DNA from 3 places in the Pseudomonas sp. St316 genome. Region 2 is predicted to be linked to each of the others. Evidence: predicted binding sites of a transcription regulator. Region 2 holds the regulator's gene; each other region holds the start of a gene.

Region 1 (9,569 bases), 1.6 Mb from region 2:
CATCCTCAGCACCGACGTCAACTTCCAGAACCGCCAGCACATCATGGGCACTACCATCATGGGCGACGATCCGAAAAACTCGGTGGTCGACCGCGACTGCCGTAGCCACGACCACGCCAACCTGTTTATCGCCGGGACCAGCGTGATGCCGTCATCGTCCTGCGTGAACCCCACCTTGACGGGTGCCGCGCTGAGTATTCGTATCGCCGATCAGTTGCTAAGGGAGGTATAGGGCCTGCTCAACCCTGCGCCGCCCGCTGAGAGGGGGCCGGGGTCTGTGCCAGCGGCAGCTCCAGGATAAACAGCGCGCCCCTGCCCAGCCCGGCGCTCTGCACGGTCAGATCGCCACCCATCTCGTGCGCCGCCAGAATGCAGCTGTGCAGGCCAAAGCCATGGCCGTTGGTCCGCGTGGTAAAGCCATGCTCGAATACCCGCGCAAGATTGTCCGGCGAAATTCCCTCGCCATTGTCCTCGACCTCGACCCGCACGCGCCTGTCGTCAACGACCTTCAAGCGCAGGATGATCTGCGGCGGCCGGTTCGCACCCGCCTCCAGCGCCTGCTTGGCGTTGTTGATCAGATTGACCAGGATCTGCAGCACTCGGTGCTTGTCCAGCGGCATTTGAGGGACATCGCTGAACGCCTTGACCAGCGTGATGTGGTGACGGGCCAGGGACACATCGCAAATGCGCACGACATCCTCGACCAACTCTCGCAACGAGCCCGGCTCCAGTACGCTGGAGTTGCCCGCGTAGGACTGCTGGGTGGCGACGATGTCCTTGATATGGTCGATTCTGCTGGTCAACTGCGCCAACTCGGCGATCATCGCCTGCTGCTCGATTGCCAGCGCGTCGGCCAGCTTGTCGAGATAGTCGGGTAGCGCGCGACCTTTCGGGTCGCTGCTGATGAAATCACCGAGATCGTCGGGATGCGCCTTCATCAACTGGACGACCTTGGCCACTCCGGGTCCCTTGGATGTATTCACCTTCTCGTACAGGACCTGGGCTGACACATTGACGCTATTGAGCACATTGCCCACGTTGTGCAGCACGTTGGTGGCGATCTCCGCCATACCGGCCCGGCGCGCGGTGGTGACCAGCTCGGCCTGCGCCTCGCGCAACTCGTCATTGACCTTGGCCAGTTGCTTCGGGCTGGGGATCTTCAGCGCCGCCGGCACCAACCGAACCAGCAGGATGGCGGTAATCACCGAGGCAATCGCGGTGATCACCTTGACCAGCGCCGACAGCCAGTAATAGGGCTGCCAGATGGTCAGGATCTCCATCACATGGCTGGTCCCGCAGGCCAGGATAAACACACCAAAGGCCGCCAGCATCCAATCAAACGGCACATCCTTGCGCTTGTGGATAAAGTACAGGAGGGTGAAGGGGATGGTGACGTACGACAGGGTGATCAAGCCGTCGGCGATCACATTGGTCCACAGCAGGTCCGGACGCCACATGTAGCAATGCCCGTGAGGCATGAAACGCTTGTCGGTTAACAGAGCCAGCAGATCGTTCATGGCCACTTCCTCGCTGTGCCGGTGATACCACCCAGCGCCGACTGGGCAAAATCGAGTCTAGCAGAGGGTGGTTACCGGGCATTTCGGGTGACGCCCGCTGAACAGCATCGCGTTTACCGCCCTTCGGCTATCACTGGCTGTCGTAACATCCTGCCAAAATTTCTCCTTTCAATTGCCGCGCCCAAGCGCATCCCCACGACTAATCTTCAAGAGCCGCAGGACGCGGCGTCCTATTCACTCAAGGAATGATTCATGTCGCTCGCCATCGTCCACAGTCGCGCCCAAGTAGGGGTCGAGGCTCCTGCCGTTACCGTTGAAGTCCACCTGGCCAATGGCTTGCCATCGCTGACGATGGTTGGCCTGCCGGAGGCGGCGGTGAAGGAAAGCAAGGATCGGGTGCGCAGCGCGATCATCAATTCGGGGCTGAACTTCCCGGCACGGCGCATCACCCTGAACCTGGCACCGGCAGATCTACCAAAAGACGGCGGGCGCTTCGACCTGGCCATTGCCTTGGGGATCCTGTCGGCCAGCGTGCAGGTGCCAACCCTGACGCTGGACGACGTGGAATGCCTTGGTGAGCTGGCATTGTCCGGCGCGGTACGGCCGGTGCGCGGGGTATTGCCCGCGGCCCTGGCGGCGCGCAAGGCCGGGCGCATGCTGGTGGTGCCGCGGGCCAATGCCGAGGAGGCCTGCCTGGCCTCGGGGCTGAAGGTGATCGCCGTGGACCATCTGCTCGAAGCGGTGGCGCACTTCAATGGGCACACACCGGTCGAGCCTTTCGTTTCCAATGGACTGCTCTCGGCCAGCAAGCCCTACCCCGACCTGAACGAAGTACAAGGCCAGGCCGGGGCCAAGCGGGCCTTGCTGATTGCCGCCGCGGGGGCTCATAACCTGTTGTTCAGCGGGCCACCGGGAACTGGCAAGACACTGCTGGCGAGCCGACTGCCGGGGCTGTTGCCCCCCCTGGCCGAGAGTGAGGCCCTGGAGGTCGCGGCCATCCAGTCGGTGGCCAGTTGCGTGCCGTTGAGCCATTGGCCGCAACGGCCGTTTCGCCAGCCGCACCATTCGGCTTCCGGGCCCGCGCTGGTGGGTGGCGGGTCAAAACCGCAACCGGGGGAGATCACCCTCGCTCACCATGGGGTGCTGTTTCTGGATGAACTGCCGGAATTCGACCGCAAGGTGCTGGAGGTCTTGAGAGAGCCACTGGAGTCTGGGCACATCGTGGTTTCTCGTGCCCGCGACCGAGTGCGTTTCCCGGCGCGTTTCCAGTTGGTGGCGGCAATGAATCCCTGCCCTTGTGGATATCTTGGCGAGCCCAGCGGCCGCTGCTGCTGTACACCGGACATGGTGCAGCGCTACCGCAACAAACTCTCCGGCCCGCTGCTGGACCGCATCGACCTGCACCTGACCGTCGCCCGGGAAGCCACGGCGTTGACCCCCAAGAACGAACCTGGGGACGATACGGCCACGGTCGCCGAGCAGGTGGCCGAGGCCCGTGAGCGTCAGCACAGGCGCCAGGGTTGCGCCAACGCCTTTCTTGATCTGCCGGGGTTGCGCCGGCACTGCAAGTTATCCACAACCGATGAAACCTGGTTGGAAACCGCCTGTGAACGGCTGACCCTGTCGCTGCGCGCCGCTCACCGCTTGCTCAAGGTCGCCCGGACGTTGGCAGACCTGGAGCAAGCGGGGGGCATCCGCCGCGAGCACTTGGCCGAAGCGTTGCAGTATCGGCCAGCTACGACACCCTGAATCGCCTCATGGTTTGCTCAGGTCCACCAACGGTGTTTCCCGGACCTCGGTTTTTTGACCGTTCTGGATGGCGTCGATGCGCTTGAGCGCCTTATCCACAGCGCCCTTGTCCGCCAACAAGCTGTAGTGGATCTGGAACTGCTTGTGCTCTTTCGGCCCGATGGTAGGGACCAGGCCCAGGGGGCGTTGATACCGGCGGTTATAGGAAAAACTGGTGCCTGGCTCCAGGCCGGTCACGTAACCCTGGCCTTGGGTGTCGGTGTTTTTCCACAGGGAGAACACCGGAAGCGTGCTGGTGTTGAAGCCCACCGACACACCGAGGCTACCGGCCTTGTTGTGCAACACGGTGAGGGTGTCGCCCTTGGCGTCGGCGTATGGCACGACGTTATAGACAGTTTCGTCGTAATCCTTGGTGGGGCCCCGGTAGGTTTGCCAATCGGACAAATCGCCCTTGGCCTTGTCGTTGAACGGCGAAACCTGCTTGACCGGTGCCACGAAACGAGCGCCCTGCTCCAGGAACGGCGTGCTGAAGTTACTGTGGTAGAGCGCTTGGTATTCCTTCGGATAATCGCCGTTGTTGGTCAGCGTATCGCTGAGCGCGAACGTTACACTGCCGGGCTCGGTGAGCAGTTCGGTCTGCACCGAGAAGTCGACCTTCTTGAACGCCTGCTCCTTCAACTCACCCCGCAGGGTGATGGCGTAAGGCGGTTTTTCATCAATGTGCAACGTGACTTTGTTGGCAGGAATGTTGGCGGCGCGACCATGCAGGGTCAGCAGCTCACCGTTGTCCATACCGGGATGGCCGACCCACTCGTAGCCGCAACGGGTGACCAGCTCGTTGAACCCTTCGAGCCAGCCCAACCCACCTCGGCCATTGAGTTCGATGAACGCCGGATTGACCACTTCCTTGACGGGCGAATCCCAACCCATGCGCACATTCCCGACCGAAGCCTGCAGCACGTTCATGCCGCGGGTCGGGACGACCGAAAGTTTCAGGGTGCCATTGTCGATGTCGACGATGCTGACGCCTTCCTGCCGGCCGCCGTGCAGGGTGCGCATCGTCACGGAAAAGGGCTTGCCGGTCTTCACGCCCAGTTGCTGGCTGGTGATTTGCCAGGGTTGAGCGGCTTTATCCGTATCCAGCAGGACGTAGTCCCAAGCCATCGCATGGGAGGCAGCGCCCAGGGCGCCAAGGGTAACGAGGAGTTTGAGCGGAGTCATGGTCACGACCTTTTATTGGAGTTGTGCGGTTTTTATAGACTTGAAGAAACGTTTCAGCAAGCTTAAAAACAGCAATAACCTTAAAAAGGCACGCTTACAAGATCGGGGGCTTTTGTGGGAGCGAGCTTGCTCGCGATGGCGGTGGGTCAGGGTGAAAGATATTGACTGGGCTGCCGTCATCGCGAGCAAGCTCGCTCCCACAGGGGTTGTGGGTGAGCTTGCTCGTGACGGTGGCGCAGGACGCTTCAGCGGAACCGATCAACCTCTTGGCGCAGGTCCTGGGCCAGTTTTTCCAGTTCCTTGGCGGTGAGCGCCAGGTTCGAGACCACTTGGCGCTGTTCGCTGTTGGCCATGGCAATGCTTTGCAGGTTACTGCTGAGCAAGGTCGCGGTGCTGCTTTGTTCCTGGGTGGCGGTGGTGATCGCCGCAAATTGCTGGCCGGCCGAGCGGCTCTGCTCATCGATGCGCGCCAGGGCGGTGGCCACGTTGGCATTGCGCGACAGGCCTTCCTGCATCAACAGGTTGCCCTGCTCCATCGTGCTGATGGCATTGCCGGTTTCCTGCTGGATGCTATTGATCATGCTGGAAATTTCGTCAGTGGCCTGGCGGGTGCGGGAAGCCAGGCTGCGGACTTCATCGGCCACCACGGCGAAACCACGGCCCTGCTCGCCGGCGCGGGCAGCTTCGATGGCGGCGTTCAAGGCCAGCAGGTTGGTCTGCTCGGCAATCGAGGTGATCACACCCACGATGCCACCGATTTCCTGGGAACGCTGGCCCAAGGTATTGATGACCGTGGCCGTGCTGTTCAGCGCACCGGCAATTTGTTCCAGGGACGACGACGCTTCGTCCATCGAGGTCCGGCCAATACGGGTTTGTTGAGCGTTTTCCTGGGCCAGGCGCTCGGTATTGCCCATGTTGTCGGCAATATTCAATGAGGTGGCACTGAACTCTTCCACCGCACCGGCCATGCTGGTGATTTCGCCGGATTGCTGCTCCATGCCTTCATACGCTCCGCTGGACAACCCGGACAGCGCCTGGGCACGGCTGTTGACCTCCTGGGAGGCCTTGCGGATGTGCTCGACCATGGTCGACAAGGCCTGGCTCATCTGGTTGAAGGCACGAGCCAACTGACCGATCTCGTCATGGCTCGACACGTTCAGGCGCACGCTCAGGTCGCCGGCGCCCAACGCTTCGGCCTGGCGCACCAGGTCCCCAAGCGGCGCCAGTTTGCTGCGCAGCAACCACATCGCCGACCCGACTGCCAACAACATCGCCAGCAGGCTGCCAATGGCCAGTTGCGTACCGACGCTCCAGGTCACGGCGCGAATCTCGGCTTTCGGCATGCTCGCCACCACCGCCCACGGCCCACCTTCGAACGGTACGGCAACGCTGTAGAAATCTTCGGCGGTATCTGTCCAGAACGCGCCCTTGCCCGGCTTTTTGATCAGAGCCGTAATGGTCGCGGTAGCGTTGTCCAGCGCCTGCACACCGGCCGGCGGTACCAGCCATTTGTTTTGTTCGTCCAGCAGCGCCAGGGAACCGGTCTGGCCGATCCGGAAGCGCTTGAGGTTCTCGAACTGCGCGTTCTGCGCATCGGTGTAGTCGAAGCCTACGTAAAGCACGGCAATGATCTTGCCGCTGCTGTCGCGTACGGGCGTGTACTGCGACATGTAGAAGCGTCCGAACAGCAGGGCTCGACCAATGTAGCTCTGCCCGCTGATCACCGGACCATAGGCAGGGCCGGCGCGATCGAGCACGGTACCAATGGCCCGCGTGCCGTCCTGCTTACTGACTGAAGTACTGACGCGGATGAAATCATCGCCGCTGCGCACGAATACCGTGGCAACCCCGGCGGTCATCGCTTTGAAGTCATCCACTTCCTTGAAGTTGTTGTTCAACACTTCGCCGCCCAGGCTCAAGCCCGGGGTTTGTACGCCCGCCACCGTCACCGGCTGGTCCGGATGCACGCTCAGGCCCGCGCTGAAGCGCTTTTCGAACAGGCCGGCCAACCGCTGAGTACTCTCGCGCAAGGTGCTGTGGAAGGTATTGAGCTGGTCGGCCATCAGACGCGCTTCGCTGGCCAGATGTTCTTCACGGGTGGCAAGGTTCGCAGCGTCCAGCGAACGCAAGGCGAAGACGGTACTGCCGGAGATCACGACCGCCAGTATCACGGCGAGGGCAAGGCCTAGCTGTGAGGCGATCCGGGCACGGGGTTGAGACATGACGGCTCCTGGCCGAGAGACCGGATCATCCTGATCACGCTCGCACGCTCGGCATTTTATTCAAGTGAGGTATAAGTAGACCCTTTCTGAACGAGGGTTCCATCTTCACGGATTCGGCGGCAAAGCCAAATACTTGAGCGGTTCGCAAGGATTAATATCAAGTGGCTATCACGCCAACTTCAACGTTTCAGCCCAGACGCTGTACAGCGGGCAATTGCATGGCTTTGACCTCGCCCTGGAGAAAGTCACTGAGCCGGCGCAAACGTTCACCTCCCGGCCGGGTTTTCGGCCAAACCAGATAGTAATGTTCACCGCTGGCGACAGCCGTCGGCCATGGCAGGCTCAGGCGTCCCTGGGCAACGTCCTCGGCCACCATCAACAGGTCACCCATGGAAACCCCATAGCCGCGTGCTGCCGCGATCATGCCCAGCTCCAAGGTATCGAACACCTGGCCCCCTTTGAGCGAGACCTTGTCGGACAGGCCCATGCGTTGCAGCCAGTTACGCCAGTCCCGGCGATCCGGCGTGGGGTGCAGCAATTCAGCGCTGGCCAACCGCGCCACATCCCAAGGCTGGTCGTTCAACAGGTTCGGCGCACCCACCGGGATCAGTTCCTCGGGAAACAGCAAACTGGCCTCCCAGTCCGCCGGAAAATGGCCGTTGCCCAACAACACGGCGCAATCGAAGGGTTCGACGTTGAAGTCCACCGAGTCGATGTCCATCCAGGCACTGGTCAGTTGCACCTCGTTGCCGGGTTGCAAATGGCGGAAGCGACTCAAGCGCGCCAACAACCAGCGCATCGTCAACGTGGAGGGCGCTTTCATGCGCAGGATGCCATCCTCGCCATGCAAGGTATGGCAGGCCCGCTCCAGCGCCATGAAGCCCTCGCGTACGCCCGGTAACAGCAAGCGCGCCGCCTCGGTCAATTGCAGGTTGCGGCCGCTGCGCAGGAACAGCCGACAGGCAAAGTGATCTTCCAGCGTGCGAATGTGCCGGCTGACAGCGCTCTGGGTGATCGACAGCTCTTCAGCGGCCCGGGTGAACGAGCTGTAGCGAGCCGCGGCTTCGAATGCCCGCAGCGCATAAAGAGGAGGAAGACGACGAGACATCACAAAAGCTCCATGGCGTTGTTCGCAAACCCTACCAGAAACACATCCTGCATGAGTTTTAATCATGCCAGCGATCTTTTTTATCCCTTTGTGCAATCCGCCGAGAGCACCGAGAATCGTTGCTTTACTGCCTTGTTTGAACATGGAGCGTGATGATCATGCGGCATCCAGCGCGTACCGAACTCTGGGCCATCCTGCGGCTGGCGGGACCGTTGATTGCCTCGCAGTTGGCGCACATGCTGATGGTGCTCACCGACACCGTGATGATGGCACGCCTGAGCCCCGAAGCCCTGGCCGGCGGTGGGCTTGGGGCGGCCACCTATTCGTTCGTGTCGATCTTCTGCATCGGCGTGATCGCTGCGGTGGGCACCCTGGTCGCGATCCGCCAGGGCGCAGGCGATGTCGAAGGCGCCACCCGGTTGACCCAGGCCGGGTTATGGCTGGCCTGGCTGATGGCGCTGATGGCCGGGTTGCTGCTGTGGAACCTCAAGCCGGTGCTGCTGATGTTCGGCCAGACCGAAACCAACGTGCTTTCCGCCGGCCAGTTCCTGCTGGCGCTGCCGTTCGCCCTGCCCGGCTACTTGAGCTTCATGGCCCTGCGCGGCTTCACCAGCGCCATCGGCCGGGCCACACCGGTCATGGTGATCAGCCTTGGCGGCACGGTGGCCAACTTCCTGCTCAACTATGCGCTCATCACTGGCATGTTCGGCCTGCCGAAACTCGGCTTGATGGGGATCGGCCTGGTCACGGCCATCGTCGCCAACTGCATGGCCCTGGCGCTGGCCTGGCATATCCATCGGCACCCGGCCTACCGTGCCTATCCATTGCTCGATGGCCTGTCGCGGCCCAATCGCCAATACCTCAAGGAACTGTGGCGCCTGGGCCTGCCGATCGGCGGCACTTACGCGGTGGAGGTCGGGCTGTTTGCGTTTGCCGCACTGTGCATGGGCACCATGGGCAGCACACCGTTGGCCGCCCACCAGATCGCGCTGCAAATCGTCTCGGTGGCGTTCATGGTGCCGGCGGGGATGTCCTACGCCATCACCATGCGCATCGGCCAGCACTACGGCGCCGGGCAGTTGCTGATGGCGCGCCTGGCCGGTCGGGTCGGGATTGGCTTTGGCGCGGCGGCCATGCTGGCGTTCGCCATGGTGTTCTGGCTGCTGCCCCACCCGTTGATCGGCTTGTTCCTGGACCACAACGACCCGGCGTTTCGCGACGTGATCAACCTGGCCGTGAGCCTGCTGGCGGTGGCGGCGTGGTTCGAGCTGTTTGACGGCACGCAAACCATTGCCATGGGCTGCATTCGCGGGCTCAAGGACGCCAAGACCACCTTCCTGGTAGGCCTGGGGTGCTATTGGCTGATCGGCGCGCCGGCGGCGTGGTGGATGGCGTTTCACCTGAACTGGGGGCCGACCGGCGTCTGGTGGGGCCTGGCCCTGGGGCTGGCCTGCGCGGCCGTGAGCCTGACGCTGGCGTTTGAATGGAAGATGAAGCGGATGATCAGGCGTGAGCCTGGGCAGCAAGGTTTTCAAGCTATCCAAGCCAAGTGAAATCTATCCCCCTGTGGGAGCGAGCTTGCTCGCGATTGCGATAGACCTGTCACATCGATTCTGACTGACACACCGCTATCGCGAGCAAGCTCGCTCCCACAAGGTTTTGTGTCAGCTGATTTCCAGCATCGATTGCTGATCACCTTCGAACGTCAAGTACTCAACCAACTCCGACAACGGCAACGGCTTGCTAATCAGG
Region 2 (9,569 bases):
TGATGCTGGTGGCCGAGCAAATTCTCATCGGTGCCTTGCTGGGGTTCTCGCTGCAACTGTTCTTCCAGGCCTTCGTGGTGGCCGGGCAAATCATTTCGATCCAGATGGGCATGGCCTTCGCGTCCATGGTCGACCCCACCAATGGCGTGACGACGGCGGTGATCGGTCAGTTCCTGACGATGCTGGTCACGCTGTTGTTCCTTGGGATGAACGGGCATCTGGTGGTGTTCGAGGTCGTGACCGAAAGCTTTACCACCCTGCCGGTGGGCAGTGCGTTGCTGGTCAACCATTTCTGGGAAATAGCCGGGAAGCTCGGCTGGGTCCTGGGCGCGGCGATGGTGCTGGTATTGCCGGCGATCACCGCGTTGCTGGTGGTCAACATCGCCTTTGGCGTGATGACCCGCGCGGCGCCGCAATTGAACATTTTCTCCATTGGTTTCCCGCTGACCCTCGTGCTGGGCATGGTGATTTTCTGGGTCAGCCTGGGGGATATCCTCAACCAGTACCAGCCGCTGGCCACCGAGGCCTTGCAGCTTTTACGCGACATGGCACAGGCACGCTGAACCATGGCCGAGAGCGAGAGTGGTCAGGACAAGACAGAAGACCCCACGGAAAAGCGCCTGCGCGAATCCCGGGAAAAGGGTGAGACTGCCCGTTCCAAGGAACTCAACACGCTGGCGGTGATGCTGGCGGGGGCGGGCGGGTTGCTGGTTTATGGCGGCGGGTTGGCCCTGGACTTGCTGGAAATCATGCGCCTGAATTTCTCCTTGCCCCGTGAGGTGCTGCTCTCCACGGACGCCATGTCCCAGCATCTACTGCACTCGGGCAAGATCGCGATCCTGGCGGTGCAGCCGGTTCTGATCTGCTTGCTGCTGGCCGCTGTGATCGGCCCGATTTCCCTGGGCGGTTGGTTGTTCGCCGCCGGCAGCCTGGCCCCTAAATTCAGCCGGATGAACCCGGCCGCCGGCATCAAGCGCATGTTTTCCACCACGGCGCTGATGGAATTGCTCAAGGCGTTTGGCAAATTCCTGCTGGTTCTGTTCGTCGCGCTGACGGTGTTGCAGTCCGACATCGACGATCTGCTGCGCATTGCTCACGAGCCGCTGGAACAGGCGATTATTCACAGCGTGCAGTTGGTGAGCTGGAGCACCTTGTGGATGGCTTGCGGCCTGATTCTGATCGCTGCCATCGACGTGCCGATCCAGCTGTACCAGAGCAAGCAGAAGCTGATGATGACCAAGCAGGAAGTGCGCGACGAGCACAAGGACTCGGAGGGCAAGCCGGAGGTCAAGCAGCGGATCCGTCAGTTGCAGCGTGAGGTCTCCCAGCGGCGGATGATGGCGGCGATCCCCGACGCCGATGTGGTCATCACCAACCCGACCCACTATGCCGTGGCGCTCAAGTACGACCCCGAAAAAGGCAACGCTCCGGTGTTGCTGGCCAAGGGCAGTGACTTCCTGGCGCTGAAGATCCGTGAGATCGCCGTGGCCAATGAGGTGATGCTGCTCGAATCCCCGGCCCTGGCGCGATCGATCTACTACTCCACCGAACTCGATCAGGAGATCCCTGGCGGCCTGTACCTGGCCGTGGCCCAGGTATTGGCCTACGTCTACCAGATCCGCCAGCACCGCGCTGGCAAGGGCAAGCGCCCCGAGCCACTCAAGGACTTGCCGATCCCGCCGGATTTGCGCCGCGATTCCTGAGCAAGCGTGCACACCCCCAACCACCGGGCCTGTGTGCGAGCTTGCTCGCGATAGCGGTCTGCCTGGGTCGATGAGGTTGAATGTGTCGGCGCATCGCGAGCAAGCTCGCTCCCACGGGTTCCGGTGGCTGGCCCGAATGCTGTCGACCAATCCCATAACCCGCTCAAATCAGCCCTCGACAAAAGTTGGAAGGCTTCTTGCAATACCCCGTCTGCGCCCCCTTTGGGCGTCAAAAGTTTGCTTCACAGGAACGGGGAATATTGGTGGATCGCTCTCAGTTACTCAGCACCGCGCGCAGCAATGTCGTAGACCTCAGCCGGGGTAATCTGGGCGTGCCGCTGTTGCTGCTGGTCATGCTCGCCATGATGATGCTGCCGGTGCCGCCGTTCCTGCTGGACGTGTTCTTCACGTTCAACATCGCCCTGTCGATCGTCGTGCTGCTGGTGTGCGTCTACGCCTTGCGGCCGCTGGATTTCGCCGTATTCCCCACCATCCTGCTGGTGGCCACGCTGTTGCGCCTGGCGCTGAACGTGGCGTCCACCCGGGTGGTCATGCTTCACGGTCAGGACGGTCACGCCGCCGCCGGCAAGGTGATCCAGGCCTTCGGTGAGGTGGTGATTGGCGGTAACTACGTGGTCGGTATCGTGGTCTTCGCCATCTTGATGATCATCAACTTCGTCGTGGTGACCAAGGGTGCCGGGCGGATTTCCGAGGTGAGCGCGCGTTTCACCCTCGATGCGATGCCCGGCAAACAGATGGCGATCGACGCTGACCTCAACGCTGGCCTGATCGACCAGAGCCAGGCCAAGCTGCGTCGCTTGGAAGTGGCCCAGGAAGCCGAGTTCTACGGTTCCATGGACGGTGCCAGCAAATTCGTACGCGGTGACGCCATCGCCGGTTTGCTGATTCTGTTCATCAACCTGATCGGCGGCATGGCCGTCGGTATCTTCCAGCACAACATGTCGTTTGGCGACGCCGGCAGGGTCTACGCCTTGTTGACCATTGGTGACGGTTTGGTGGCGCAATTGCCATCACTGTTGTTATCCACAGCGGCCGCGATCATGGTGACCCGCGCTTCGGGCTCCGAAGACATGGGCAAGCAGATCGGCCGGCAAATGTTCGCCTCGCCCAAGGCGCTGGCCGTGGCTGCTGGCCTGATGGCGGTGATGGGCCTGGTGCCGGGGATGCCGCACATTTCCTTCCTGAGCATGGCGGCCATGGCGGCAGGCGGTGCCTACCTGTTCTGGAAGAAGCAGAACGTGCAGAAAGTCCAGGCCTTGCAAGAGGTCAAGCGCCAGCAGGAACTGCTGCCGTCTCCGGCCCGCGCCATGGAAACCAAGGAGCTGGGCTGGGACGACGTGACCCCGATCGACATGATTGGCCTGGAAGTCGGCTACCGCCTGATTCCGTTGGTCGACCGCAACCAGGGTGGTCAATTGCTGGCGCGGATCAAGGGGGTGCGCAAGAAGCTTTCCCAGGACCTGGGCTTCCTGATGCCCACCGTGCACATTCGCGACAACCTCGACCTGGCGCCGAGCGCCTATCGCCTGACGTTGATGGGGGTGATCCTGGCCGAAGCCGAGATCTATCCCGACCGCGAATTGGCGATCAACCCCGGCCAGGTCTACGGGAGCCTCAACGGCATCACCGCCAAGGATCCGGCTTTTGGCCTGGAAGCGGTGTGGATCGAAATCAGCCAACGGGCCCAGGCCCAGTCCCTCGGTTATACCGTGGTGGACGCCAGTACGGTGGTGGCGACCCACTTGAACCAGATCCTGTACAAGCACTCCAGCGAGCTGATCGGCCACGAAGAAGTCCAGCAACTCCTGCAAGTACTGGCCAAAGGCTCGCCGAAGCTGGCTGAAGAGCTGGTGCCGGGCGTGGTTTCGTTGTCGCAGTTGCTAAAGGTGCTGCAGGCGCTGTTGGCCGAACAGGTGCCCGTGCGCGACATACGCAGTATTGCCGAGGCTATCGCCAACAACGCTTCCAAGAGTCAAGATACCGCCGCCCTGGTGGCTGCGGTTCGGGTCGGCGTGTCCCGCGCAATCGTCCAAAGCATTGTAGGCACTGAGTCTGAGCTGCCTGTGATCACCTTGGAGCCAAGGTTGGAACAGATATTGCTCAATAGTCTGCAGAAGGCAGGACAAGGCTCGGAAGAGGGTGTTCTGCTGGAGCCAAGCATGGCCGAGAAGCTGCAGCGTTCGCTGATCGAAGCAGCCCAGCGGCAAGAGATGCAAGGCCAACCGGTGATCCTGCTGGTGGCCGGTCCGATTCGCGCGATGCTCTCGCGATTCGGTCGCCTCGCGGTCCCGGGGCTGCATGTGCTGGCGTACCAGGAAATACCGGACAACAAGCAAGTGACCATCGTTGCGACAGTAGGGCCCAACGGCTGAGGTAGTGGTTTATGCAAGTGAAGCGTTTTTTCGCCGCCGATATGCGTCAGGCCATGAAGCTGGTTCGTGACGAGCTGGGCGCTGAAGCGGCCATCATCGGTAATCGCCGGATCGCTGGCGGTGTCGAACTGACCGCCGCTCTGGATTACAAGTTGTCGGCGCTGGCTCCACGGGTTCCGAACATGGAACTCGAAGACGAGCTGCGCAAGACCCAATCGCGCATCGCCAGCGCCCAGGCCGAACTGAGCCTGCGCAGCAGCGAAGGCGAGGGCGCGGCAGGCACCAATCGTCAATTGTTCGCTGGTCAGCCGCTGACGGCCGGCCTGCCGTTGACCGCCGCCGAACCGCTGATCGAGCAGGCCCACGCCGAACCGCGTCGTCCTGAGCCGGCGCCCGCAGCGCCTGCCCGGGGTATCGATCCGCGCGCCCTGGACTCGATGCGCTTTGAACTCAACAGCCTGCGCGAGCTGATGGAAGTCCAGCTCGGCTCCCTGGCCTGGAATCAGCTGCAAGGCAGCCGTCCGGCCCAGGCCAACCTGTGGCGTCGCCTGCAACGCATCGGCCTGTCCGGCCCGTTGTCCCGGGACCTGCTGGCGCTGATCAATGGTATCGAAGAGCCTCGCCAGGCCTGGCGCATGTTGCTGGCGCACCTGGCGCGGATGATCGCCACGCCGGAAGTCGAGCCACTGGAAGAGGGTGGGGTGATTGCCATGGTCGGTCCTGCCGGCATGGGCAAGACCACCACCCTGGCCAAGCTCGCCGCCCGCTACGTACTCAAGTACGGCGCCCAGAGCATCGCCCTGGTGAGCATGGACAGTTTCCGCATCGGTGCCCAGGAGCAACTCAAGACCCTGGGACGGATCCTCAATGTGTCGGTGACCCATGTGGATCCGGGCCAGTCCCTGGCCCAGGCATTGGAACCGTTGCTGCGCAAGCGCGTCGTACTGATCGATACCGCCGGCCTGCAAGCCAGCGATCCGGCCCTGCGCATGCAGCTCGAAAGCCTGGCCGGACGCGGCATCAAGTCAAAAAATTATCTAGTGTTGGCAACCACCAGCCAGAAACAGGTTCTAACCGCCGCATACCACAGCTATAAACGCTGCGGGCTGGCCGGCTGCATCCTGACTAAGCTGGACGAAACGGCAAGCCTGGGCGAGGTGTTGAGCCTGGCGATCGGTCATGAATTACCGGTGGCCTACCTGACTGACGGGCCGCGGATCCCGGATGATTTGCATCTGCCGCGTCGTCATCAACTGGTCAGTCGTGCCGTGAGTGTGCAAATGCAGGAAGAACCCAGCGAAGAAGCCATGGCTGATATGTTCGCTGATATCTACCACAGCCCGACCAAGCAGGTCGGCTGAGGTAATCATGAATATTTTTTGTACCTACATCGATGGTCTGCCAGGCATTGTTCCGTATGCGAACGCGCAGCCAGTAATGTGGCCTCCGTCTAAGTAAGACAAGGTAAAGAACGAACATGGGCAGCATGCATCCCGTACAGGTGATCGCGGTGACCGGCGGCAAAGGTGGCGTCGGGAAGACTAACGTGTCAGTGAACTTGTCCCTGGCTCTGGCAGAGCTTGGCCGACGGGTCATGCTGCTGGACGCCGACCTGGGCCTGGCGAACGTCGACGTGCTACTGGGGCTTACACCCAAACGCACCCTGGCGGACGTGATCGAAGGCCGCTGCGAACTGCGCGACGTGCTGTTACAGGGGCCGGGCGGGATTCGTATCGTGCCGGCCGCCTCCGGCACCCAGAGCATGGTCCACCTGACGCCGGCCCAACACGCCGGCCTGATCCAGGCTTTCAGCGACATCGGCGACAACCTCGATGTGCTGGTGATCGACACCGCGGCCGGTATAGGCGACTCGGTCGTCAGTTTCGTACGCGCTGCCCAGGAAGTGCTGCTGGTGGTCTGCGACGAACCGACGTCCATCACCGACGCCTATGCCTTGATCAAGCTGCTTAACCGCGACTATGGCATGAACCGCTTCCGCGTCCTGGCCAATATGGCCCAGAGCCCCCAGGAAGGACGCAACCTGTTCGCCAAGTTGACAAAGGTCACGGATCGCTTCCTGGATGTTGCCCTGCAATACGTCGGCGCCGTGCCCTACGACGAAAGCGTACGCAAGGCTGTCCAGAAGCAACGTGCCGTTTATGAAGCCTTTCCACGTTCCAAATGCGCGCTGGCGTTCAAGGCGATCGCCCAGAAGGTCGATACCTGGCCGTTGCCGGCAAACCCGCGCGGGCATCTGGAATTTTTCGTCGAGCGTCTTGTGCAACAAACAGCAGGGCCCGTGCTATGACAGCCAGCGGTTACAACCATCTCTACAAAAAATCGGCACGGGACGCCCAATACGAATTGATCGAGCGTTACGCGCCACTGGTCAAGCGTATCGCCTATCACTTGCTGGCGCGGTTGCCGGCCAGTGTCCAGGTCGAAGACTTGATCCAGGCGGGCATGATCGGCCTGCTCGAAGTGTCGAACAAATACGACGCGAGCAAGGGCGCGAGTTTCGAGACGTATGCCGGTATTCGCATTCGCGGAGCCATGCTCGATGAAGTCCGCAAGGGCGATTGGGCGCCACGTTCGGTACACCGCAATACCCGCATGGTCAGTGATGCAATTCGGGCAATTGAAGCTAAAACCGGGCGTGACGCTAAAGATCACGAGGTTGCGGCCGAACTCCAATTGAGTCTCGACGATTATTACGGGATTTTGAACGATACCTTGGGCAGCCGCCTGTTCAGTTTCGACGACCTGTTGCAGGACGGCGAACATGAAGGGCTGCACGAGGATAACGCGAGTGCTCACATGGAGCCGTCGCGTGATCTGGAAGATGAACGTTTCCAGAGCGCGCTGGCGGATGCGATTGCCAATTTGCCGGAGCGTGAGCGGCTGGTCTTGGCGCTGTACTACGACGAAGAGCTGAACCTCAAGGAAATCGGTGAGGTCCTGGGGGTCAGCGAATCGCGGGTCAGCCAGTTACACAGCCAGTGCGCGGCCCGTTTGCGGGGGCGTTTGGGGGAGTGGCGAGCGCGTTGACAGGCAGTGTGGGGACACTGCGAACGAGGCTGGCCTGGCAGGTACTGCGCCAGTCTCCATCCGTTGTGCTCCAGACCGTTGTCGAGTGTTGTGCCGGATTGATTGAAATGGCGCGTCCAGGTGCTGGGCGCGTTTAAGACTGCTTGGAGGTCGAATTGGACAAGAACATGAAAATCCTCATCGTTGATGACTTCTCAACGATGCGGCGGATCATAAAAAACCTGTTGCGTGACCTTGGGTTCACCAACACGGCCGAAGCAGATGACGGAACCACTGCGCTTCCGATGTTGCACAGTGGCAACTTCGATTTTCTGGTCACCGACTGGAACATGCCGGGCATGACCGGTATCGACCTGTTGCGCCAGGTGCGTGCCGACGAAAAACTCAAGCACCTTCCGGTGCTGATGGTGACCGCCGAAGCCAAGCGCGAGCAGATCATCGAAGCGGCCCAGGCCGGTGTAAACGGCTATGTGGTCAAACCCTTCACGGCCCAGGCGTTGAAAGAGAAGATCGAAAAAATCTTCGAACGCATCGGTTAACGGCGCCACGGGGGAGCTATGGACAACGAATCTTCAATGGGCGATTTCGAATCGACCCTGAAAAAACATGCCCGCGAACTGGTCGACAGCCTTGAAAAAGGTCGCTTTGGCGATGCGGTTCAAATGATCCATGAGCTCAACCAGACCCGTGATCGCGGTCTGTATCAGGAAGTGGGCAAGCTCACGCGTGAATTGCACAGCGCGATTGTCAATTTCCAGATCGACCCGCATATGCCGCAGGCCGAGGAAGTCTCGCAGATCACCGATGCCACCGAGCGTCTGGGTTATGTGGTCAAGCTGACCGAGGCTGCGGCCAACCGCACCATGGACCTGGTGGAAAGCGCAACGCCGCTGGTCAATGGCCTGAGCGAAGAAGCCCAGGCCTTGAGCACCGACTGGGGTCGGTTCATGCGGCGCGAAGTCGGCGCCGAAGAGTTTCGGGAGCTGGCCCGCCGGGTCGACGGTTTCCTGACACGCAGCAGCACCGAGAACCGCGCCGTCGCCAGCAACCTCAACGACATCTTGCTTGCCCAGGACTATCAGGACCTGACCGGCCAGGTGATCAAGCGCGTGACCCAGCTGGTCACCGAAGTGGAAAGCAATTTGCTCAAACTGGTGTTGATGGCCAGCCAGGTCGACCGCTTTGCGGGCATCGAACACGACCGTGAAGCGATGCTTGCTGAAAAAGATCCACAAAAACATCTCTCTCAGGGTGAAGGTCCGCAAATTCATGCCGATAAAAGAGAAGACGTTGTGTCCGGTCAGGACGATGTGGACGATTTGCTGTCCAGCCTTGGATTCTGAGTTTTAGCCCTGTTTTAGGAGCACCCCATTAATGAGCTTCGGCGCCGATGAAGAGATCCTTCAGGATTTCCTGGTTGAGGCTGGCGAGATTCTTGAGCAACTGTCCGAGCAATTGGTCGAGCTGGAAAGCCGGCCGGATGATGCGGATCTGCTCAACGCAATCTTTCGCGGTTTCCACACTGTAAAAGGAGGCGCCGGCTTCCTCCAGCTCAACGAGCTGGTGGAGTGCTGTCACATTGCCGAAAACGTGTTCGACATCCTGCGCAAGGGTGAGCGTCGCGTTGATTCGGAGTTGATGGACGTGGTGCTTGAAGCGCTGGATGCGGTCAACAGCATGTTCAGTGAAGTGCGCGAGCGCTCGCCGATCACCGCCGCCACCCCCGAGCTGCTCGCTGCGCTGTCGCGTCTGGCCGAGCCGCAATCGGCTGATGAAGCGGCTCCGGTTGCCGAGGCTGCGGTTGAAGAGCCGGTCGCCGAGGCATCGGGCGACATCACTGATAATGAATTCGAACAACTGCTGGACTCCCTCAATACCGTCAAGGCTCAGGCCGAGGCACCGGTCGCTCCGGCTGCACCCGCTGCGCCGGCCGCCGTTGGGGCTGCCAGCGATGAAATCACCGATGCCGAGTTCGAGTCACTGCTCGACCAGCTCCATGGCAAGGGCCAGTTCGCGCCTGATGCCGCGGTCCCGCCGGCGGCCCCGGCCGCCCCGAAAGCGGCGGGCGACAGCTCGGACATCACCGACGACGAATTCGAAGCCTTGCTCGATCAGTTGCATGGCAAGGGCACCTTTGCCGTTGACGCGCTGGATTCAGCCATCGCTTCGGCGCCGACACCGGCCAAGCCCGCTGCCGCTGTCGCAGGTGGCGACTTGATCAGCGACAACGAATTCGAATCACTGCTCGACGAGCTGCATGGCAAGGGCAAGTTCAGCGAAGTGGGTACCGCTTCTGCTGCGCCTGCCACCGCCACGGCGGCTGCACCGGCGGCCAAGGCAGTGCCCAAACCCGCTGCCAAGGCACCGGAACCCAAGGCCGAACCCGCCAAGCCTGCCGCTGCTGCGGCGCCGGCACCAGCCCGCG
Region 3 (9,569 bases), 3.3 Mb from region 2:
CTTGCATACATACCCGGCCGCCCCGTCTGCATGCAGCGCATCGAAAAATGTCCCGGCGCCTGGGAAGTCAGCACCAACACCTTCATTGATGAAGGGATGGCTGTCAGGCGGGCAATGACTTCCAACCCGTCCAGCTTCGGAATACCAATATCGAGAATGACGATATCGGGCATCAGTTCACGTGCAAGTTGTAACGCATCGACGCCATTATCGGTTTCGGCAAGGACTTCATAACCATGACGCTCCATCAGCAAACGTACAGCAAGACGAATGACGGGATGATCATCCACGATCAGCACTTTATTCATGGGCAAATCCAACTTCGCTGTTCGAATTTTTAGAGCACGCACAATAGCCTAGTCATTTCTACCTTGGCATGCCGCCCCCCCCTGAACGCTCGCACCGAGAGACAGAACCTACAAGCGATACAGAAAATTCCTACAATTCGCCCCAGAAAAAATGTGTCATGGATTTTTTTACAGAGAAGGAATGACCTTTCTTAACAATCCGGTAACCCTGTGAACAATGCGCTCTTTCACCGCCACACCCACCCATGGACAGCTCATTGAAAAGCGCTTCGCTCATAGAAAGTAACTGAATTATTAACTATTAAAACTGCCTTTCACTCACTTACGGCTGGGGAATTCATATATAAAACCCACTCAGGCGCCTGATATCCAACAGGGCAGCCATTGCGACTGTGCCTATATTTCCTTCGGCATGGACAAACACTTTTCAAGCCACTCACCGAGCACAAGTATCCATGAGCATTAACCATGAACAAACCTTTGAAGACTATAACCAACCCTATGACCCTCATCGCCATATTTGCAACTTTGTCCGAAACCTCCGCAGCGATTTCCCTGCCCTTTCTGGATGACCAGGATCGTGAATATTATCTGTGGTTCCTGATCAGCTTTCCTTTTTATCTATTGCTGCTTTTTTTCATAACGCTCAACTTCAATTATCGCTCCCTGTATTCACCTTCGGATTTTCGCAAGAACAAACACTTTTTAAAAACCATGGTTGACTCGCCCTGCCGGCGCAAACGACTGCTGCGTCGGGCGGATAAAATCAAAGTGCTGTTGCGACACAAACGCGAACCGGCCTCCCCTTGCATCCTATGTGGCCAATCGGAGCCCCCGAGCGAGACCTGTCGATCGAGACATTCGAAGCACACCGGCATCGTCGTGTACGTCATCTACAGCCACGCAGACCAGGCATCGCACGGGCAGGATGAATGAGCGATCAAGGGGGCGCCGCGGCAAAGGCCGCACGCGCAAAAAAAAGCGGACAAAAAAACGGCCTGCTCATGGCAGGCCGCTTTCACATCGCCAAGGTCAGAACAGCTTGCGACCCTTGTTCGCCGCGATGCGCATGCGCAAGGCGTTGAGCTTGATGAAGCCTGCCGCGTCGGCCTGGTTGTAGGCACCGCCATCTTCTTCGAAGGTCGCGATGTTGGCATCGAACAGCGACTCGTCGGACTTGCGCCCGGTAACGATCACGTTGCCCTTGTACAGCTTCAGGCGTACCACGCCATTCACGTGAGCCTGGGAGGCGTCGATCATCTGTTGCAGCATCAGACGCTCTGGGCTCCACCAGTAGCCGGTGTAGATCAGGCTGGCGTACTTGGGCATCAGCTCGTCTTTGAGGTGAGCCACTTCGCGGTCCAGGGTGATCGACTCGATCGCCCGGTGAGCGCGCAGCATGATGGTGCCGCCCGGAGTTTCGTAGCAGCCACGGGACTTCATGCCCACATAGCGGTTTTCGACGATATCCAGACGACCGATGCCGTGTTCGCCACCGATGCGGTTCAGGGTCGCCAGCACGGTGGCCGGGCTCATCTCAACGCCGTCCAGTGCGACGATATCGCCGTTGCGATAGGTCAGTTCCAGGTATTGCGGGGTATCGGGAGCCTTCTCCGGGGAGACGGTCCAGCGCCACATGTCTTCTTCGTGCTCGGTCCAGGTGTCTTCCAGCACGCCGCCTTCATAGGAGATGTGCAGCAGGTTGGCATCCATCGAGTACGGGGATTTCTTCTTGCCGTGGCGCTCGATCGGAATCGCGTGCTTCTCGGCGTAGTCCATCAGCTTTTCACGGGACAGCAAGTCCCATTCACGCCACGGGGCAATGACTTTCACGCCTGGCTTGAGGGCATAGGCACCCAGCTCGAAACGCACCTGGTCGTTGCCTTTGCCGGTGGCGCCATGGGAAATGGCGTCGGCGCCGGTTTCGTTGGCGATTTCGATCAGGCGCTTGGCGATCAACGGACGGGCGATGGAGGTACCCAGCAGGTACTCGCCTTCGTAAACGGTGTTGGCGCGGAACATCGGGAACACGAAGTCGCGGACGAACTCTTCGCGCAGGTCATCGATGTAGATCTCTTTGACGCCCATGGCCTGGGCCTTGGCGCGTGCAGGCTCGACTTCCTCGCCTTGTCCCAGGTCCGCGGTGAAGGTCACCACTTCGCAGTTATAAGTGTCCTGCAGCCACTTGAGGATCACCGAAGTGTCCAGGCCGCCGGAATACGCCAGAACGACCTTGTTTACGTCCGCCATGCCATCACTCCACGGGTTGTACGGAAAGCAGGGAAGTCTAACGTCCAGCGCGGATAATTTACAGGGGCGCGACAGCTTATGACGACGAAGCGACAGATTATGTCGAACGAGCGACGGGATCTCGAGTCAGGATGTCCGCGCCGTGGTAGCTGCGGGCGCCTTGGCCGGAGCCGCTACCGGCGCCGGGACCTTGCCAGGAGCCGCAGCAGGGGCCGGTGCTGGCGTTGGCGGTTGTGGTGCCGGTGCCTCGATCGGCGCCGCGCGCTCCAGGCGCACGACCACGCGACGGTTCTTGGCGCGGTTGGCGGCGTTGGTATTGGGCACCAGGGGATAACGCTCGCCGTGGAAGCGCAGGGTAATCTGCGATTCCTGGAAGCCATTGGCCTTGAAGAAATCCTGGACTGCCAGGGCCCGGCGGCGTGATAGCTCACGGTTGGTCAGGCGATTGCCGCTGTTGTCGGAGTGGCCGTCAAGCTCGACATGATTGACGCTTGGATCGGCCTTGATGAAGTCGAGCATGACCTGCAGCTGCGCCTTGGCATGGGCATCGAGTTCGACTTCTTCGCCGGGGAAGCCGATCTGCGTCTGCTTCACCTGCTCGAAATTCTTTGGCAACAGTTTCGCCACGCAACCTTGATAGTCATTGAAGGCCTTGCTGAAGCGCACCGGCAGCAGGCGCACTTCCGAGACTCGCCCGTCCTCGGTGTTGCGACGCACCACGGGGCTGCGACCTTCCATCAGGCCACTGATCAAGCGGCCAGCCTGGACCTGGGAGCTGTTGAACAATACATCGCCGCTGCCGATCCTGACCGAACCCAGGTTGATATCGCCCCGCCCCGGTTGCCAAGGCGCGGCGGCCGCCAGCAAGGTTGCCGAACCGCCGCCAAGCATCGGGTTGTAGGTCTTGAGGCGGAACGTGGCCTGCTCGCCCGCCCGGCGCACGAATTCGCCACTGCCAAAATCAGTGATCGGCTGGCTCAGCCGGCACTCGAACTTGTCGCCTTCGACCGTCCACTCAATGCTCTCCAGACGGGTCTGGAAAGTGAGCGCCATGGCGGGAAGGCTGGCAAACACACTGAGCAAGGCTAGATAACGCTGGCGCACGGGAGGCTCCACTGACTTTTATACAAAGATCGACGCATGCCTGGGGCGTGACGCCTGTCCGGGGCACTCACGGATTCGTGGCACACCTGTAGGAGCTATCGGTAAGTTGCGGCAGAACTTGATAGCGGGTGCCTGAATCGGTCTTTTCCGGTAGCATTCCCACAGTTTGACCCGCCTGGAAGCCCCCCATGTCTGACCGCCTGACCCTGCTGCGTCCCGACGACTGGCATATTCATCTTCGCGATGGTGCTGTGTTGACCCATACCGTCGCCGATGTCGCGCGCACCTTCGGGCGCGCAATCATCATGCCTAACCTGGTTCCGCCAGTGCGCAACGCCGCCGAGGCCGACAGCTATCGCCAGCGCATCCTCGCCGCACGCCCGGCTGGCAGCCGCTTCGAACCGCTGATGGTGCTGTACCTCACCGACCGCACCCAGCCCGAAGAGATCCGCGAGGCCAAGGCCAGCGGCTTCGTCCATGCCGCCAAGCTGTACCCGGCCGGCGCGACCACCAATTCCGATTCCGGCGTCACCAGCATCGACAAGATCTTCCCGGCGCTGGAGGCCATGGCCGAAGTCGGCATGCCGTTGTTGATCCACGGTGAAGTCACCCGGGGCGACGTCGACGTGTTCGACCGCGAGAAAATCTTCATCGACGAGCACATGCGCCGCGTCGTGGAGCGCTTCCCGACCCTCAAGGTGGTGTTCGAACACATCACCACCGGCGATGCCGTGCAGTTCGTCAACGAGGCCCCGGCCAACGTCGGCGCGACCATTACCGCCCATCACCTGCTGTACAACCGCAACCACATGCTGGTGGGCGGGATCCGGCCGCACTTCTATTGCCTGCCGATCCTCAAGCGCAATACCCACCAGGAAGCCTTGCTGGACGCCGCCACCAGCGGCAGCGCCAAGTTTTTCCTCGGCACCGACTCGGCACCCCACGCCCAGCACGCCAAGGAAGCAGCCTGCGGTTGCGCGGGTTGCTACACCGCCTATGCCGCCATCGAGATGTACGCCGAGGCATTCGAACAGCGCAACGCGCTGGACAAACTCGAAGGCTTCGCCAGCCTGCATGGCCCACGTTTCTATGGCCTGCCGGTGAACACCGATCGTATTACCCTGGTTCGCGATGAGTGGACCGCCCCCGCCAGCCTGCCTTTCGGCGACCTGGCTGTCATCCCGCTGCGCGCCGGTGAAAAACTGCGCTGGCGCCTGCTGGAGGAAAACGCGTGAGTGAAGATCATTTCGACGACGAACAGGACGGCAACGGTGGTTCGGGCGGCGCCCGCCACCCCATGGCTGCTCGGTTCCGTGGCTATCTGCCGGTTGTCGTCGACGTAGAAACCGGCGGTTTCAACTCCGCGACCGACGCCTTGCTGGAAATCGCCGCGACCACCATCGGCATGGACGAAAAAGGCTTTGTGTTCCCTGACCACACCTACTTCTTCCGGGTCGAACCGTTCGAAGGCGCCAACGTCGAAGCGGCGGCCCTGGAGTTCACCGGGATCAAGCTCGATCACCCGTTGCGCATGGCGGTCAGCGAAGAAACGGCCCTGACCGACATCTTCCGTGGCGTGCGCAAGGCGCTCAAGGCCAATGGTTGCAAGCGAGCGATCCTGGTCGGCCATAACAGCAGCTTCGACCTGGGCTTCCTCAATGCCGCCGTCGCGCGCCTGGACATGAAGCGCAACCCTTTCCACCCGTTCTCCAGCTTCGACACCGCGACCCTGGCTGGCCTGGCGTACGGCCAGACCGTCCTGGCCAAGGCGTGCCAAGCGGCCGACATCGATTTCGATGGTCGCGAAGCCCACTCGGCCCGCTACGACACCGAGAAGACCGCCGAGCTGTTCTGCGGCATCGTCAATCGGTGGAAGCAGATGGGTGGCTGGCAGGATTTCGACGACTAAAGATTGGAGCCATTGTGGCGGCCAACTCCGTGGGAGCAAAGCTTGCTCGCGACACAGGCGACTCGGTTCCTGGAAGACCGCACCGCTGCCATCGCGGGCAAGCCTTGCTCCCACAGATAGATCCCCTCGCCGCAAGGTTCTGTGTTTCAGCAAATGATCAGGCTTGAAACAGGCATAAAAAAACCGGCCCATCATGGGCCGGTTTTTTTTATACCTTGCGGGCTTACAGCTTGTCGCTGTGCTCGCCCAGGTAAGCGGCAACGCCTTCAGGCGAAGCGGTCATGCCCTTGTCGCCTTTTTTCCAGTTGGCCGGGCAGACTTCGCCGTGCTCTTCGTGGAATTGCAGCGCGTCGACCAGACGGATCAGTTCTTCCATGTTACGACCCAGTGGCAGGTCGTTGATGATCTGCGAACGGACAACGCCTTTGTCGTCGATCAGGAACGCGCCACGGAAGGCCACGCCGCCTTCGGACTCAACGTCATAGGCCTTGGCGATTTCGTGCTTCATGTCGGCAGCCATGGTGTATTTCACCTGACCGATACCGCCATTGTTGATCGGGGTGTTGCGCCAGGCGTTGTGGGTGAAGTGCGAGTCGATCGAAACAGCGACCACTTCAACGTTGCGCGCCTTGAAATCATCCATGCGGTGATCCAGTGCGATCAGCTCGGACGGGCAGACGAAGGTGAAGTCCAGTGGATAGAAGAACACCAGGCCGTATTTGCCTTTGATGGCCGAGGACAGGGTGAAGCTGTCGACGATTTCGCCGTTGCCGAGGACGGCTGGAACGGTGAAGTCTGGGGCTTGTTTGCCTACGAGTACGCTCATTGGATATCTCCTGATGTAATAGCGTGAAAACAAGGTCCGGGCCAGCCTGTCACCCTCAGGCGACAGCCCTGTGACACGAACCCGCTTGCAAGGGCCGATCATCATACACCGCACATTTGGACTGTCTTCAACGGTTTTTCGGTGGCATTGAAAAATCGCTGTAGCATTTGATGACACCGCACTGACCGGAGCACGAACCGTTCGTCAGCCAGGTGCCACTCTGGCAAAAGTGTTTCAGAAACAACTTTGACAATCATTCTCGTTAACATTAAGATCCGTCTCAATTGAGTCACAACCAGCGACGGTTCTCACTTATGTATGTATGCCTCTGCACTGGCGTTACCGACGGGCAAATCCGCGAAGCGATCTACGAAGGTTGCTGCAGCTATCGCGAAGTCCGCCAGGCCACCGGCGTAGCCAGCCAATGCGGCAAATGTGCCTGCCTGGCCAAGGAAGTGGTTCGTGAAACCCTCGCCAAAGTGCAAACGGCACAGGCATCGATCCCCTACCCGGTAGAATTTACCGCCGCGTAAGAGCGCGTAATACACAGTTCTCAAGGAACCGGACTCAATGTCCGGTTTTTTTATGCCTGTAAATCAAATGCTTAGCGTCCAGACGCGGAACACAAACATTCTTATTCCGATTAATTTTCATTTATTATTCAATAACTTAGGTTTGACACTCGCAAATGCGCGGCTCAAACTCTGCCTTATACACAGCTATTACAGGGCAGGCCTCATCATGAAAGGCGACATTACAGTCATCCAGCATCTCAACAAGATCCTTGCCAATGAGCTGGTCGCGATCAACCAATACTTCCTGCATGCGCGCATGTACGAGGATTGGGGCCTGAACAAGTTGGGCAAGCACGAGTACCACGAGTCCATCGACGAGATGAAGCACGCGGACAAGCTGATCAAGCGCATCCTGTTCCTCGAAGGTCTGCCGAACGTTCAAGACCTGGGCAAGCTGCACATCGGCGAACACACCCGCGAGATGCTTGAGTGCGACCTGCGTATCGAGCGCATCGGTCACGCCGACCTGAAGGCCGCTATCGCCCATTGCGAAAGCGTTGGCGACTTCGGTAGCCGCGAACTGCTGGAAGACATTCTCGAATCCGAGGAAGAGCACATCGACTGGCTGGAAACCCAACTGGGCCTGATCGACAAAGTCGGTCTTGAGAACTACCTGCAATCGCAGATGGGTGAAGAGTAAGCTTCCCCGAAAGCAAGCCACTAAAAAGCCCCGCCCTCTTTCGAGAGGCGGGGCTTTTTATTGCCTGGATTCCCAGGCCTGCCCAAAACCACTGTGGGAGCGAGCTTGCTCGCGATGGCGGTGGATCAGGTAAAAAACGCTGACTGACACACCGCCATCGTCGGATCGCCGCCCGGAGCAAGCTCGCTCCCACAAGGTCTCGTGTTCACCACAACCTATGGGGTGAACAGACTTCCATGGATCAGGCTTCGGTCTTGTTCGCCGCCGCTTTTTCTACCGCTTCCTTGATCGTGGCCTGCAGAGAGCCGTCGGCGGCCATCTCGGTCATGATGTCGCTACCGCCGATCAGTTCACCACCTACCCACAGCTGTGGGAAGGTTGGCCAATTGGCGTACTTGGGCAGGTTGGCGCGGATTTCCGGGTTCTGCAGGATGTCCACGTAGGCAAACTTCTCGCCACATGCCATCACAGCCTGAGCAGCCTTGGCCGAGAAACCGCACTGTGGCGCGTTCGGCGAGCCTTTCATGTAAAGCAGGATGGTGTTGTTGGCAATCTGGTCTTTAATCGTTTCGATGATATCCATGGAGCACCTCGGCTTAAAACTTTTGCGACTTAAGTTGTCGACACGGTGACGCATTGTAACGGAAAGCCGAACGTGCTCCAGAGACAATTTTACGCAGCCGCCACCTTCACCGGTACGCCGTTAAGCGCCGCGTTGCCGGACAACTCATCGAGTTGACAATCATCGGTCAGGTCATTGGCGCTGGAGCCCGGTTGTCCGCTGGCAATGGTCATCTGCACGCCCGGCCGGGCATGGCCCCAACCGTGGGGCAGGCTGACCACGCCTTTCATCATATCCAGGCTGCCCAGCACCTCGACTTCGATGACGCCCACGCGCGAACTGACGGTCACCCGTTGCCCGTCGACCAGACCACGACTGGCGAGATCATCCGGGTGCATCAACAATTGGTGGCGTGGCTTGCCCTTCACCAGTCGATGAAAATTATGCATCCAGGAGTTATTGCTGCGCACATGGCGGCGGCCAATCATCAGCAACTCGTCCGGTTTTGGCGCCTGCAACGCCGCGAAGCGCTCGAGATCGGCAAGTATCACGGCTGGCGCGGCCTGCACGCGTTGGTTTTCGGTTTTCAGGCGCGCAGCCAGGTTGGGCTTGAGCGCACCGAGGTCGATGCCATGGGGATGATCGAAGAGGGTCGCCAGGGACAGCTTGTGCGGCGAGGCATCGCCATACGCCCCACTGCGCAGGCCGAAATCGATCATCTGCGCTGGCGGCATGGTCGGTTTGAGTTCCTTGCCGGTTCGGGCGGCAAAAGCCTTGGCCAGGCCGACAAAGATTTCCCAGTCGTGCAGCGCGCCCTCGGGCTTGGGCAGGATCGCCCGGTTGAAACGGGTCACGTTGCGCACTGCGAACAGGTTGAACGTGGTGTCGTAATGATCGTTCTCCAGGGCCGAGGTCGAGGGCAGGATCAGGTCGGCGTAACGCGTGGTCTCGTTGATGTACAAATCGAGGCTGACCATGAACTCCAGCCCGTCCAGGGCCTGTTCCAGTTGCCGCCCGTTGGGTGTGGACAGCACCGGGTTGCCGGCCACGGTGACCAGCGCACGAATCTGGCCTTCGCCCTCGGTGAGCATTTCCTCGGCCAGGGCCGACACCGGCAACTCCCCCGCATATTCTGGACGCCCGGACACCCGGCTCTGCCAACGGTTGAAATGCCCGCCCGAAGTGGTGGCTACCAGGTCCACCGCCGGCTCGGTGCACAGTGCCCCGCCCACCCGATCAAGATTGCCGGTGACCAGGTTGATCACCTGGATCAGCCAATGGCACAACGTGCCGAACGCCTGGGTCGAGACCCCCATTCGCCCGTAGCATACCGCTGACGGCGCGGCGGCGAAGTCCCGGGCCAATTGCCGGATCTGCGCCGCCGGCACCGCACAG

The links. The regulator FliA, encoded in region 2, starts transcription of late flagellar genes. The targets are predictions, from matches to a motif close to CTAAAGTTTNNNNNNNNNNNGCCGNTAA.
Region 1: KI237_RS29430 (methyl-accepting chemotaxis protein) is a predicted target of FliA. The motif match lies at 6,820-6,847, and genes of this name have one in related genera.
Region 3: KI237_RS06500 (flagellar protein MotY) is a predicted target of FliA. The motif match lies at 3,758-3,785, and genes of this name have one in related genera.

What each region holds. Positions count from the first base shown of each region.
Region 1 is NZ_AP021901.1:6,574,409-6,583,977, forward strand. It holds gene KI237_RS29410 (GMC family oxidoreductase) at 1-232, shown strand, start outside; gene KI237_RS29415 (sensor histidine kinase) at 240-1,517, opposite strand; gene KI237_RS29420 (YifB family Mg chelatase-like AAA ATPase) at 1,770-3,266, shown strand; gene KI237_RS29425 (aldose 1-epimerase family protein) at 3,273-4,487, opposite strand; gene KI237_RS29430 (methyl-accepting chemotaxis protein) at 4,733-6,709, opposite strand; gene KI237_RS29435 (LysR substrate-binding domain-containing protein) at 6,897-7,817, opposite strand; gene KI237_RS29440 (NorM family multidrug efflux MATE transporter) at 7,976-9,370, shown strand; gene KI237_RS29445 (putative bifunctional diguanylate cyclase/phosphodiesterase) at 9,482-9,569, opposite strand, start outside.
Region 2 is NZ_AP021901.1:4,933,623-4,943,191, reverse strand. It holds gene fliR (flagellar biosynthetic protein FliR) at 1-563, shown strand, start outside; gene flhB (flagellar biosynthesis protein FlhB) at 567-1,703, shown strand; gene flhA (flagellar biosynthesis protein FlhA) at 1,967-4,096, shown strand; gene flhF (flagellar biosynthesis GTPase FlhF) at 4,108-5,457, shown strand; gene fleN (flagellar synthesis regulator FleN) at 5,574-6,404, shown strand; gene fliA (RNA polymerase sigma factor FliA) at 6,401-7,144, shown strand; gene KI237_RS21970 (chemotaxis response regulator CheY) at 7,312-7,683, shown strand; gene KI237_RS21965 (protein phosphatase CheZ) at 7,702-8,487, shown strand; gene KI237_RS21960 (chemotaxis protein CheA) at 8,519-9,569, shown strand, end outside.
Region 3 is NZ_AP021901.1:1,457,864-1,467,432, reverse strand. It holds partial or broken gene KI237_RS06515 (response regulator) at 1-308, opposite strand, end outside; partial or broken gene KI237_RS06510 (hypothetical protein) at 777-1,032, shown strand; gene KI237_RS06505 (argininosuccinate synthase) at 1,341-2,558, opposite strand; gene KI237_RS06500 (flagellar protein MotY) at 2,685-3,662, opposite strand; gene pyrC (dihydroorotase) at 3,851-4,897, shown strand; gene rnt (ribonuclease T) at 4,894-5,571, shown strand; gene KI237_RS06485 (peroxiredoxin) at 5,795-6,397, opposite strand; gene KI237_RS06480 (bacterioferritin-associated ferredoxin) at 6,712-6,930, shown strand; gene bfr (bacterioferritin) at 7,139-7,612, shown strand; gene grxD (Grx4 family monothiol glutaredoxin) at 7,854-8,195, opposite strand; gene KI237_RS06465 (molybdopterin oxidoreductase family protein) at 8,285-9,569, opposite strand, start outside.